One region of the Streptomyces sp. NPDC085937 genome, then DNA from elsewhere that is predicted to be linked to it. Evidence: riboswitches for the same ligand, from Rfam matches in the RefSeq annotation. Region 1 holds a riboswitch; each other region holds the start of a gene.
The links. A riboswitch is a leader RNA that binds a small molecule or an ion and turns the genes downstream of it on or off. The one in region 1 is predicted to bind cyclic di-AMP.

Region 1 (4,268 bases):
AGGGGGACGCCACGGGTGTCGAACCCGGTGGTCACCAGGACCGTGCCGGCCGTCGCGGCGAGCCGGGCGACGGCCCGCTCGAAGCGCTCGGCCACCTCGTCCGGGTCGGTGCCCGGGCGCAGGATGTCGTTGCCGCCCGCACAGAACGAGACCAGGTCGGGGGCGAGTTCCACCGCCCGGGGAAGCTGGTCGGCCACGATCTGGTCCAGCAGCTTGCCGCGCACGGCGAGGTTGGCGTACCGGAAGTCGCCCTCGGGCCTGCGGTCGGCGAGCAGGACGGCCAGCCGGTCGGCCCAGCCGACGAACGACCCGCCGGGGCCGGGGTCGCCGACGCCCTCGGTGAAGCTGTCCCCCACCGCCACGTACGACCCGATCACTCTTGCCTTGTCACTCTTCGAATCGTCTGCCACAGCCGGACATGATTCACCTTCCGATGTGACCTACGCGACCGTAAGGGAGGGTTGACGTGCGGTGAGATAAGCCACTCTCAAATGTTGACCAAGCCCGGAATACGCCGAAGGCCGGCCCCGTGGATCGGGGTCGGCCTTCGGCGCGCGTGTCAGGAAGGGTGCCGCCAGGGGTCAGAGAGCGACGCCCTTGGAGCGCAGGTAGGAGAGCGGGTCCACGTCCGAGCCGTAGTTCGGGCTGGTGCGGATCTCGAAGTGCAGGTGCGGGCCGGTCACGTTGCCGGTCGCACCGGAGAGGCCGACCTGCTGGCCGGCGCTCACCGTCTGGCCCGCCGAGACGGACAGGGAGGACAGGTGGGCGTACTGGGCGTAGTGGCCGTCGTTCAGCTGGATGACGACCTGGTTGCCGTACGCGCCGCCCCAGCCGGCGGAGACGACGGTGCCGGCGCCGACGGCCTTCAGGGGGGTACCGGTCGGGACGACGAAGTCGACACCGGTGTGGTAGCCGCTGGACCACATGCCGCCGGCCACCTTGTAGGCGGTGCCGACGCCGCCGCCGGACACCGGGGAGGTGAAGCCGGAGGTGGTCTGGGTGGAGGCCCCGGAGGAGGACTCCTCGGACGACTTCTGCGCCGGCTTCGCGGCGGGCTTCTCCGCCTTGGGCGCGGCCGGCTTCTCGGCCTTGGGCGCGGCGGGCTTCGACTCCTGCGGCGAAGTCGACTGCCGGGGGGCGCTCTTGGCGGCCTCACCCTGGAGGGACAGCTTCAGACCCGGGTGGATGAGCGACGGGTCCTCGCCCACGGCCTCGCGGTTGTCCGCGTAGAGCTTCTTCCAGCCGCCGTCGACGTGCTCCGCCTCGGCGATCTTGGCGAGGTAGTCGCCGGCCTTCACGGTGTACGTACGGGCCTCGTCGCCCTTGTCGCCCGTGGCCTGGTGGCTGGAGACGGAAAGGGACTGAACGGCCTTCTGGGGGGCCGACTGCGGGGTCGCGGCGTGCGCGCCGGTGGCGCCGAGCAGCGGCAGGGCGAGTGCGGCGCCACCGGTTCCGGCGACGGCGATGGAGCGGGTGAAACGCTGAGCCTTGGTACGGCGGTGCTTACCCTTCGCGGGCATGTCGAATTCCTCTCCGGCGCCTACGAGGTGAGCTGTCGGGTGCGGACTGGAGATGTCCGGCCGCGTCGCTGCGCGGCTGTACCCCAAGCCTGTTGTCCGGGGTCCGGAACAGGCGGTTGTACCTGTGGGTCCCCCGCTCCTGCCGTGCGTCGGGTCAGTGTGTGCGGGCTCCGGGCGGCGGCAGGATTAGGCGTCCGTCCGGATCGGTTGGGAACGTAAGCGACCTCGACGCGGCGAAACAAGCGCGTGTTCCCGCGAACCGGCTTTTTCCGTGATCGAAAGGGGGAAATGACGTCACCCTGCGTGGACCGCGCAAGTGGATCGGGATCGAATTCCCCTGCCGTGAACGGGAATTACGTGAGCATGGCGACAGCGCACGGTCACCGATATGACGATGCTCACGCACCTCATCCTCAATTCCCGTTCTATCAGGGCGCTTTATGACCAAGTGATCTAAACGGACATAACGCATCAATCAGCACAAGCGCGACGGGTCACCCGGAGTATTCGCGACATCTGAATCTTCCTGTCGGCCGCCCCTCGAGACCTTCACGCAATCCAACAGAAACAATCAAGATCGGACAGTGCGGGTACGCCTCGCTCGCCCCGCATCTGCCCTGTGGACAACTCATTGCCCCTGGCAGGCATGTCGTATCGTCGAGTGGTGCCCGTCGACGAGCCGCGGCGACGGCACCGAGTGGGAGGAGCCGTCCGTGACGCAGGAGATCCCGTCGACCGAGCCCCAGCTGACCGGGGTGCGCAACTTCCGCGACGTCGGTGGACTGCCGACCGTGGACGGCCGGCGCGTGCGGCACGGCGTGCTGTTCCGCAGCGGCCACCTCGCCCACGCCACCGCGGAGGACGCCGCCTTCCTCGCCTCGCTCGGCCTGCACACGGTGTTCGACTTCCGCAACGCGGCCGACCAGAAGCTGGAAGGGCCTGACGTCGAGCTGCCCGGCGTGCGGAACGTGAACCTGCCGCTCAGCGACCCGGCCGACGGTGCGGAGTTCTGGAAGATGGTGCGCGACGGGGACATCGACCAGCTGCGCGCGATCCTCTCCGACGGCCAGGGCGCCGACCGGATGATCAACTCCTACCGCACGACCATCAAGGCACGCACCGGCGAGCACTCCCAGGTGCTGGGCGCTCTCGCCGAGGACAGCGTGCCCGCGCTGATGCACTGCGCGGCCGGCAAGGACCGCGCGGGACTCTCGATCGCGGTGACGCTCCTCGCCGTGGGCGTGGAGCGGGACGCGATCGTCGAGGACTACCTGAAGTCCAACGCCAAGCACCGCCGGTACAAGGTGCGCCGCAGCGGCAGCTCCCCCGACACCTACTCCCCCGAGGTCATGGAGCTGCTCAGCCCGCTCTTCGACGCGCGCGAGGAGTACCTGGCGGCGGCCTTCGAGACGATCGAGGAGACCTGGGGCGGGGTGGACGCGTACCTGGAGCAGGGGCTCGGCATCACGCCCGCCCACCGGGAGCGGCTGCGCGAGCGCCTGCTCGACTGACGTCCGTGTGCCCCGGCGTGCTCACTTCTTCGGCGCCATCTCGAAGAGGAAGTAGATGAAGGCCGCGAAGAGGTGCCCGACCACGACGTAGACGAACAGCCTCACCCACAGGGCCCTCGGGAGCTTCTCTTCCATGTCTTTCCCGGTCACGGTGTCTCTCCATGGGTCGGGCCCAGGCACAGGGCGGCCGTGGGACTCTGCAGCAGGGTGTGGACGAACAGCAGCTCGACCCCGTCGGGGTCCTGGGCGGCGATGCGGTGCGGGGTCAGCGAGTCGAAGTGCGCGCTGTCTCCCGGACCGAGCCGGTGCAGGGTGTCGCCGAGGTGCAGCCGCAGCCGCCCCTTGAGGACGTACAGCCACTCCTCACCGGGGTGGACGCGCACGATGTCGCCCTGGGAGCCGTGCGGCACCTGGACCCGCAGGGCCTGCATGCCGCGCCCGGCCGCACCGGCCTGCCAGTACGTCCAGCCGCCGGCCGCCGTGGGTTCCATGTCCGCGGCGCGCACCACGGCGTCCCGGTCGGCGGCCGACTCCCCGAGCAGCTCGGAGACGGTCGTGCCGTAGATCCGGGCCAGGGAGAGCAGCATGGGCAACGAGGGCTGGCGCTGCCCCGTCTCCAGCCGGGAGAGGTGGGCGGGCGACAGGCCCGCCTGCCGGGCGGCGGCCTCCAGCGTCAGGGAGGACCGTCGGCGCAGGGCGCGCAGCTGCGGAGCGACCGCGGGGAGCGCCTCGGCAGGCTCGTCCCGCGGCTCGGTCTCGGAGGAGCTCATGCCTCCATTGAGCACCCGACCTTGCCCCAGAGGCAATTTCCTTGCCTCTGGGGCAAAGCGATGCCGGCCTCGGCGACCGGTGAGCGATGCCGGCCTCGGCGACCGGTGAGGGTTCCGCCCGCTCGCCGCGGCCCGCGAGGTGCGACCGCGCGGGCCGCGGTTGGCGACGTCAGCGGTTGGCGACCGCCTGCTTCACCAAAGTCTTGCCGAAGTCCCAGATGAGCCCGCCCTCGTGGGCGTCGTCCATCACCGCGGTGAAGGCGTCCACGAACCGGTTCACGTCGTCCTCGTCGATGATCAGCGGAGGGATCAGCTTGATCACCTCCAGATGGTCGCCGGAGACCTGAGTGAGGATACGGTGCCGCTGCAGCAGCGGCACCACCACCATCTGCGCGAACAGCCCCTTGCGGGCCGCCTGGAGCATCGTCCAGCGCGAGCGCAGCTTCAGCGAGCGGGGCCGGCCGAAC
Region 2 (4,268 bases), on a different contig from region 1:
CTGCCCGCGCGCTCGGCGAGGGCCGCGCCGTCGAGGTAGGCGTCCGGGTCGTCGGACAGGACCAGTTGCAGGGCGGGGTCCAGGCCGCCGGCGCGGTACTGGGCCGCCGCGACCGTCCCGAGGGACTCCCGTGCGGCGTTGAGGCGGGCCTGCGCCCGGGCCGTCTCGTCCTGAAGGTCGCGCAGCCGCTGCCGGGCCGAGTCCGCCTTCTCCTTCGCGCCGTTGTACTTCTCGGTGGCGACCTCCGCCTCACGGTGGAGCCGGTCCACGTCGGCCCCCGCCGGCGCCGGCCGAGGCGCGGCGTGTCCCGCTCCGCCGAAGCCGGCCGCGGTGGCCGCTCCGGCGAGGACGACGGTGACGGCCGCACGGGCCGTGGTGCCGCCCACCGGACGCTGTCGGACCCTGCGGTGCGCTGCCACCCTCGCTGCCGTCCTTCCCATGACCGCCCGCCGCGGCCGGGCTCTCGTCCGGCGGTCCGGCGGCGGGGTGACAGGGGAGCCGTCCGCCGCCGGACCTTTCTTCGGCGGTGGTGTCCGGCCGCCGCTCCTGGTCCGAGCGGCGATGCAGAGCCGGTCACCTGGTGCAGGACGCTAGGCCGGGGCGCGCGGGATCGGATACGGGTTGTGCGGAACTGACATCCCCGGAGCGCTGGGTGACCGTAAGTGACAGCGATCTTGTTCCCGGTGCTTCGTTCTCACTCTGGGTGATGACCGATGTGGTGAAGGCGGGAAGGGCGAGGGCGGCGGAATGCTATGAGACGCCCCTGGCTAGGCTCCGGCCTCATGGACGTACTCATCCACCTCTTCGTCGGTCTGCACATCATCGGCATCGCGTCGCTGCTCGGCGGTTTCCTCACCCAGATGAAGGCGATGGGCGCGGGCACCGCCCGTTTCGTCCCGGCGATGCTGCACGGCGCGCTGACGATGCTGGTCACCGGTGTGGTGCTGGTGGGCCTCAACCAGGCCCAGGATTACTCCGTCGACAACGTCAAGATCGGCGTGAAGCTGGCCGTGCTGATCGTGATCCTCGGCCTGGTCTACGTGAAGCGGGACGAGGAGAAGGTGGACAAGGGCGTCTTCGGCCTGGTCGGCCTGCTGACCGTGGCGAACATCTTCATCGCGGTCCTCTGGACCTGAGCCCCGGGCCCCGGCAAGCCGGACCCACCTCCCCCGCCGACCGCGCCCTCACCGGCCCGGTCGGCGGTTTCGTATCCACGCTTGTCAGCGCGTCCAAGGGCAGCCGACGCGCGGCGGCCCGGGATCACACGCTCATGATTGCGGCCCGTCAGGCCGGGCGGACGATGCTGTGGATCGCGGAGTCGCCGTCGTAGTAGATGGACTCCTCGCGTACGTAGGCGCCGGGCTTCGGGGCGTGGATCATCATGCCGTTGCCGATGTAGATGCCCACGTGGGTGACGTCGTCGTAGAAGAAGACCAGGTCGCCGGGCTGTGCCTGGGACACCGGGACGGCGGTGCCGGCGTTCACCTGGTCGTAGGTGGTGCGCGGCAGGGAGACGCCGGCGGCCTTCCAGGCGGCCTGGGTGAGCCCCGAGCAGTCGTAGGAGCCCGGCCCGGTCGCGCCCCAGACGTACGGCTTGCCGATCTGCGCGCGGGCGAACGCGAGGGCCTTCTCGGCCTTGGTGCCGTACGAGGAGTCGGCCGGCGGGGTGTCGGTCGAGCCGGTGGACCCGGAACTTGCGGACCCGGAGCCGTCCGAGGTGCCGGCGCCCTGCTGCGCGGCCTCCTCGCGGGCCTGCTCCTGCTCCGCCTGCTGGCGGGCCAACTCCGCCGCCTTGCGGGCGGCCTCCTCCTGCTTCCGCTTCTCGATCGCGGCGAGCCGCGCCTTCTCCTCGGCGGTCAGCTGTGCCATCAGCTCGCGCGCGTCGGCGAGCTTCTTCTGGACGGTGGCCTTGGCCGTCTTCAGGTCGCCCTGCGTCTCGGTGAGCGTCCGGAGGCTCTCGGTGGCCTCCTTGCGCTTCATCATCGTCTCGGACTGCTGGGTGACGTAGTCGTCGACCGCGTCCTTCTGCCGGCCGGTCATCCGGTCCAGCACCCGTCGCTGGTCGAAGAGGTCCTGCGGGGTCTGCGCGAGCAGGAACGTCGCCGTGTCGGGGAGGCCGGCGCCGGTGCGGTACTGCGCGGCGGCGTAGGAGCCCAGCTCCTCGCGCGCCTCGTTCAGCGACTGGGTGCGCTTGGCCACGTCGTCGAGCAGGGTGTCGACGCGCTTGCGCTGCTTGGTGGTCTTCTCCTTGGCCGCGTTGTACTTCTCGGTGGCCGACTCGGCCTGGCGGTAGAGGTCGCCGACCTTCTTCTCGACCTCCTCCAGGCTCGGCCGGTCGTCGTCCGTGGGAGCGGCCTGGGCGGTCTGGGAGAGCAGGGCCACGGAGGTGAGCGCGGCCGTGGCCAGGGCCGGGGTGCGTATGCCTGCCACGCGCGTGCCCGGGGTGCGCGACTTGCGGTGCGACGCCAAGGGAGGCGACTCCTTCCGTACTCCGCCTACCGGGTTAGCTGTCGGGTTCGGGCGGTGGAAGGGTTGCCCTACGGCCCGCTCCCTGAGGGAGTGGTCCGATTCACCCCAAGTCTCGGTGGGTCCCCGGCTCCGGCTGCCACGGCGGACAGTGACGGACTCGGCGGGGGCCGCGCGGCCCGGCGAGGTTCGCCGGCGGGGGACGAGCGGCCCGAACCGCACCGTAGCCAACTGGTGTGGCCCCTGTGAAGGTTGATGGGTGATATGCCCGATACATTTTCGTGACCTTGTTCGTGGGGTCACTCTCGGTGAGACGGCGGGCGTGGAGGGTGCCCGCCGCGGGACCACGCAGAGGAAGCCGCAGGACCGCGCAGGGGAAGCCGTGTGATGTTTCCGGGGCGGCCCCGGGTTGTCGGTGCGGCGCCCTAGACTCGGAGAGCGATGAGCAGCCTCTTTGACGACAGCTTCCTGGCGGACCTCCAGGCCCAGCGGGGCCCCGCGGACGAGCCCCCGCCGCCACCCGAGGACGAGCACGCCCCGGAGCCCCTTCCGGACGACCTGTTCGGCGGGAAGTTCGACGCGCCCCCGGAGCGGGACGCGTACTACCGCGACGGCGCCCCCCGCCCGGTGATCGACGCCGCCGCGCTGCTGGAGGGGCTGAACGACAACCAGCGCGCCGCCGTCGTGCACTCCGGCTCCCCCCTGCTCATCGTGGCCGGAGCCGGGTCCGGCAAGACCCGTGTGCTCACCCACCGCATCGCGCACCTGCTCGCCGAGCGGGGCGTCCACCCGGGCCAGATCCTCGCGATCACCTTCACCAACAAGGCCGCGGGCGAGATGAAGGAGCGCGTCGAGCAGCTCGTCGGCCCGCGCGCCAACGCCATGTGGGTCATGACCTTCCACAGCGCGTGCGTGCGCATCCTGCGCCGGGAGTCCAAGAAGCTCGGCTTCACGTCGTCCTTCTCGATTTACGACGCCGCCGACTCCAAGCGTCTGATGGCCCTGGTCTGCCGCGACCTGGACCTCGACCCCAAGCGTTTCCCGCCGAAGTCCTTCAGCGCCAAGATCAGCAACCTGAAGAACGAGCTGATCGACGAGGAGGACTTCGCCGCGCAGGCGACCGACGGATTCGAGAAGACCCTCGCCCAGGCGTACGCGCTCTACCAGTCCCGGCTGCGCGAGGCGAACGCGCTGGACTTCGACGACCTGATCATGACGACGGTCAACCTGCTCCGCGCCTTCCCGGACGTCGCCGAGCACTACCGCCGCCGTTTCCGGCACGTCCTGGTCGACGAGTACCAGGACACCAACCACGCCCAGTACGCCCTGGTGCGCGAGCTCGTCGGAGGCGCCTCCGAGCACCCCGTCGACGTGCCGCCGGAGGCCGAGGTGCCGCCCGCCGAGCTGTGCGTGGTGGGCGACGCCGACCAGTCGATCTACGCCTTCCGCGGCGCGACGATCCGCAACATCCTCCAGTTCGAGGAGGACTACCCGGACGCGACGACGATCCTGCTGGAGCAGAACTACCGCTCCACGCAGACCATCCTCTCCGCCGCGAACGCGGTCATCGAGCGCAACGAGTCCCGCCGTCCCAAGAACCTGTGGACCAACGCCGGCTCGGGCGCGCTCATCACCGGGTACGTGGCGGACACCGAGCACGACGAGGCCCAGTTCGTCGCCGACGAGATAGACCGCCTCACGGACGCGGGCGAGGCCAAGGCCGGCGACGTCGCCGTCTTCTACCGCACCAACGCCCAGTCCCGTGTGTTCGAGGAGATCTTCATCCGCGTCGGCCTGCCCTA
Region 3 (4,268 bases), on a different contig from region 1:
TTCTCCGAGGCGTAGAAGTCGACGTAGTCCGCGACCTCGAACGGCAGGTGCAGGGTGACGTCGGACAGCGGGTGGAAGAACCGCTCGACGGTCTCCCGGTGCGCCGGGACCGTCACCCACGCGGTGAGCGCGCGCCGCACGTCCGACCAGGCCGTACGGCCCGCCGCCAACAGCGGGTTGAGGGTGGGGCGGGCGAGCAGGGAGGCGTAGGGGGAGCCCAGGGCGTGTGCCGCCGCGCCGGCGTCGAGGACGTGGTCGCCCAGCCGGACGCCCACGGTGCGGTCCGCCGAACCGGGGGGCGAGAACACGCCGTACGGCAGGTTGTGCGGGCCGAAGGGATCGCCCTCGGGGACATCGAAGGGGGGCATCGGGTGCTGCCTCGCTTTCGTGTGCGCGGGTGGGCCACGTGTCCGTGGCCGTGCCACACGTTACGGGGTCGCGTCCGGGTGAGTCCCTGTTAATTCGGCGACGTCCGTGGCCTGCCGGGCGGGCGTCCCGGATCCGCCCGGCCCGCACCGACGCGAGGGACACCGGAACGTCAGGCGGCGCACCGTGTTCCGACCCATCGGGGAAACGGTTCTCAACCGGTCCCGATCGGGCGCCGAAAGAAGGGAAACGGCACCCGAAGCGAGGGCATACGGGCGCGGTGAATCGGACGGTCCTCTTGTCCGTATTCTCTGATCATGGCCGCACCCACCGATTGTTCTCTCATCGCCACCGACCTGGACGGGACGCTGCTGCGCGGTGACGACACCCTTTCCGACCGCGCCCTCGCCGCCCTCGCGCGGGCGGAGCGCGCCGGCGTCCGGCACCTCGTGGTGACGGGCCGCCCGGCCCCCAGAGTGCGGTCGCTGCTCGGCGACCTCGGCTGCACCGGACTCGCGGTGTGCGGACAGGGGGCGCAGGTCTACGACGCCGGGACGGACCGGATGCTGTGGTCGGTCCGGCTGGACCGGGAGCTGGCGGAGACCGCGCTCGGCAAGATCGAGGCCGAGGTGGGTGAGGTGTACGCCGCGGTCGACCAGGACGGGGTCGACGGGCTGACGCTGATCGAACCGGGCTACCGGATGCCGCATCCGACGCTCCCGTCGGTTCCGGTGGAGCGGCGCGACGACCTGTGGGCGCGGCCGATCAGCAAGGTGCTGCTGCGCCATCCGCGGCTCTCGGACGACGCGTTGGCGGCGGCGGCCCGGTCCGTGGTGGGCTCGCTGGCCACGGTGACCATGTCGGGGCCGGGGACGGTGGAGCTCCAGCCGTGCGGGGTCACCAAGGCGACCGGTCTGGCGCTGGCCGCCGAGCACCTGGGGCTGCGTCCCGAGGACACGGTCGCCTTCGGCGACATGCCGAACGACGTCCCCATGTTCCGGTGGGCGGGCCACGGCGTCGCCATGGCCAACGCGCACCCCGAGCTCAAGGCGGTGGCCGACGAGGTCACCCTGTCGAACGAGGACGACGGCGTGGCCGTCGTCCTCGAGCGACTGTTCGGGCGGACGGCCGGGGTCGGCCGTCAGCGGTCGGCTCAGTACGCGCCGAAGACGTTGTCGATCGAGCCGTAGCGGTCGGCGGCGTAGTTGCAGGCCGCGGCGATGTTGGCGACCGGGTCGAACGGGTCGAAGGCCGTGCCGGGCACGTGGTACGCCTGGAAGGTCGGGTCGATGACCTGCAGCAGGCCCTTCGACGGGGTGCCCATGGCGGCGTTGGAGTCCCACAGGTTGATGGCGGCCGGGTTGCCGGACGACTCCCGCATGATGTTGCGGTGGATGGAGTCGTAGGAGCCCGGGATGCCGTTCTGCGCCATGACGTCCATCGCCTCGCGGATCCAGCCGTCGAGGTTCTCCGGGTACGCGGTCGTGGAGGCGGCGGTCGTGGCCTGGGTCGTGGTCGCGGCGGAGGCGCCGGTGGCGCCGAACAGCGGCAGCGCGACCACGGCGACCCCGGTGCCGGCGACGGCGAGGGAGCGGACGAGGCGGCGGCGGGACGAAGCGATGACGGGCATGTCTGGGTTCCTCTCCTACGCCTGCGAGGTGAGCTGTCGGGTTCGGGCGAGGAGAGTGCCCGGCCGTGCCCCTGCGGGCATGGCTTCACCCCGAGCCGTCCCGGCGCGATGTCCGGTACGGCGGCTTACCTGGGTCCCCCGCTCCTGCCGTGCGTGAGTTCGTCGTCGGGTGTGATGCGGGTGGCGGCAGGACTAGGCGTCCACCCGGCAGGCCCGGAACGTATGCGAGAGCACATGTCGGGAACAAGTGCGACGCTCACGCAAGACACCGTTTGATCTTGAGGTGGGTGGTTTTGCGCGCTTGATCCTTTGCGATCGCCAAGCGTCAACTCCGTTGCGTGGGGCGGGATGACGACGCCGTGGGCGCGTGGCCGGCCGACGTGCTCACGCGTGACTCACCTCACGGGACGGGGGACGTGAGCGCATTTGTGGCGTACAGGAATTCGCACAGCAATGACGGCAAATCGGACGTCAGGGCGGGCAGGATGGTTCACCGGTCACTGTGTCCGGGAAACAGAGGAATGTCCGTTGCTATCAGCCGATCAAAAACACTCCGCTTCTGATCCCCTATCGCCCTGCTTGTGACCCCGGGCCCTGGCGGTGATCGAAAGGTGACCGGATACGCTGACTCGAGTGGTGGCAGCGACCTATCGACAAACCGTGTAACCGCCAGCAGACACCAGCAGACAGGAGACCCCTCGTGACCGTCGTCGGGCCGTTCGGGCTGAGCGTGCGGGACCAGGCTCTGGAAGCCGATGTCCAGGCCGGATTGACGGCTGTCGAGGAAGGGCTGCTCGAGGCCACCAAGAGTGAGGTGCCGTTCATCACGGAGGCCGCCCAGCATCTGGTGCGGGCCGGAGGCAAGCGGTTCCGTCCGCTGCTCGTGATGCTCGCCGCCCGCTTCGGCGACCCCTACGCCCCCGGTGTGGTGCCGTCGGCCGTGGTGGTGGAGCTGACCCACCTGGCCACGCTGTACCACGACGACGTGATGGACGAGGCCGAGGTGCGGCGCGGGGTCGCGAGCGCCAACGCCCGCTGGGGCAACTCGGTCGCCGTACTCACCGGCGACTTCCTCTTCGCCCGCGCCTCGCACATCCTGGCCGACCTCGGCCCGGAGGCCGTGCGGGTGCAGGCCGAGGCGTTCGAGCGGCTGGTCACCGGACAGATCCTGGAGACCGCGGGCCCCCAGGACGGACGCGACCCGGTCGACCACTACCTGGACGTGCTCGGCGGCAAGACCGGCTCCCTGGTGGCGGTCTCCTGCCGGTTCGGCGCGATGATGTCCGGCGCCGACGAGACGGTGGTGGACGTCCTCACCCAGTACGGCGAGCGGCTCGGCGTCGCCTTCCAGCTCGCCGACGACGTCCTGGACATCGCCTCGGACTCCCACGAGTCGGGCAAGACCCCCGGCACGGACCTGCGCGAGGGCATCGCCACCCTGCCCGTGCTGCGGCTGCGCGAGCGGACGGCCCGGCTGGGGCTGGCCGAGGACGTCGCCCTGTGCGAGCTGCTCGACTCCGACCTCACCGACGACGCCCGGCACGCCGAGGCGCTGCGGCTGCTGCGCGCCCACCCCGCCCTGGAGCAGGCCCGCCGGGACACCGTGCGCTACGCCGAGGAGGCGCGCGCCGCGCTCGCCCCGCTGCCCGACGGTCCCGCCAAGGCAGCGCTGGTCGAGCTGTGCGACGCGGTCGTGCACCGGGCCGGCTGACCGGCGCCCGTACGGCCCCGTACGCCTTCCGCACCCGGGTGACCCCTACGGGGCGGGTGAGGCACCGTCGTCCCGTGTCATACCGCAGCAGTACGCGCAGTTGAGCCCGCGGTCTGACGATTCCGCCGTCGGGGTTTGGTCAGATGGAACACGACGGACAACACCACTTCTCACCGGTTCGGGTGAGAATGGCGGCTCGGGCCGAGACTGGTGTGAGGACACGAGACGGAAGCCGCCGCCGACGACGGAGGGCACACATGGCACCGTACGCATCCGACGACAAGACGACCGCGGGAGAGGCCGAGGAGCCGCGCACGCTGCGGCGCAGGGCCGCCCGGTACGTCGTCCCTGTCACCGTGATGGGCGTGGCGGCCGCGACGATCGGACTCGTCCCGGCGCTCGCCGACTCCGGTGACCCGGATCTGCCGGAGATCACCGCCGCCCAGCTCATCGAGAAGATCGCGCAGTCGGACGTGGAGCACCTGTCCGGCACCGTGAAGATCACCACCGACCTCGGACTGCCGGACCTCGGCGGGCTGGAGAGCGGTCTGCTGTCCGGCG

Region 2: it holds a riboswitch for cyclic di-AMP, as region 1 does, so the genes downstream of both, ACIF8S_RS03450 (NlpC/P60 family protein) here and ACIF8S_RS32415 (peptidoglycan DD-metalloendopeptidase family protein) in region 1, are expected to answer to the same signal.
Region 3: it holds a riboswitch for cyclic di-AMP, as region 1 does, so the genes downstream of both, ACIF8S_RS25150 (transglycosylase SLT domain-containing protein) here and ACIF8S_RS32415 (peptidoglycan DD-metalloendopeptidase family protein) in region 1, are expected to answer to the same signal.

What each region holds. Positions count from the first base shown of each region.
Region 1 covers NZ_JBITSH010000025.1:3,705-7,972, reverse strand. The annotation lists gene ACIF8S_RS32420 (SGNH/GDSL hydrolase family protein) at 1-377, opposite strand, end outside; gene ACIF8S_RS32415 (peptidoglycan DD-metalloendopeptidase family protein) at 582-1,520, opposite strand; cyclic di-AMP (ydaO/yuaA leader) riboswitch at 1,525-1,685, opposite strand; gene ACIF8S_RS32410 (tyrosine-protein phosphatase) at 2,234-3,031, shown strand; gene ACIF8S_RS32405 (DUF6126 family protein) at 3,053-3,166, opposite strand; gene ACIF8S_RS32400 (helix-turn-helix domain-containing protein) at 3,178-3,801, opposite strand; gene ACIF8S_RS32395 (aspartate aminotransferase family protein) at 3,971-4,268, opposite strand, start outside.
Region 2 covers NZ_JBITSH010000001.1:787,056-791,323, forward strand. The annotation lists gene ACIF8S_RS03440 (NlpC/P60 family protein) at 1-419, opposite strand, end outside; gene ACIF8S_RS03445 (hypothetical protein) at 783-1,136, shown strand; gene ACIF8S_RS03450 (NlpC/P60 family protein) at 1,285-2,469, opposite strand; cyclic di-AMP (ydaO/yuaA leader) riboswitch at 2,477-2,623, opposite strand; gene pcrA (DNA helicase PcrA) at 2,908-4,268, shown strand, end outside.
Region 3 covers NZ_JBITSH010000013.1:11,583-15,850, reverse strand. The annotation lists gene fahA (fumarylacetoacetase) at 1-368, opposite strand, end outside; gene ACIF8S_RS25155 (HAD family hydrolase) at 684-1,556, shown strand; gene ACIF8S_RS25150 (transglycosylase SLT domain-containing protein) at 1,520-1,996, opposite strand; cyclic di-AMP (ydaO/yuaA leader) riboswitch at 2,002-2,171, opposite strand; gene ACIF8S_RS25145 (polyprenyl synthetase family protein) at 2,697-3,707, shown strand; gene ACIF8S_RS25140 (outer membrane lipoprotein carrier protein LolA) at 3,965-4,268, shown strand, end outside.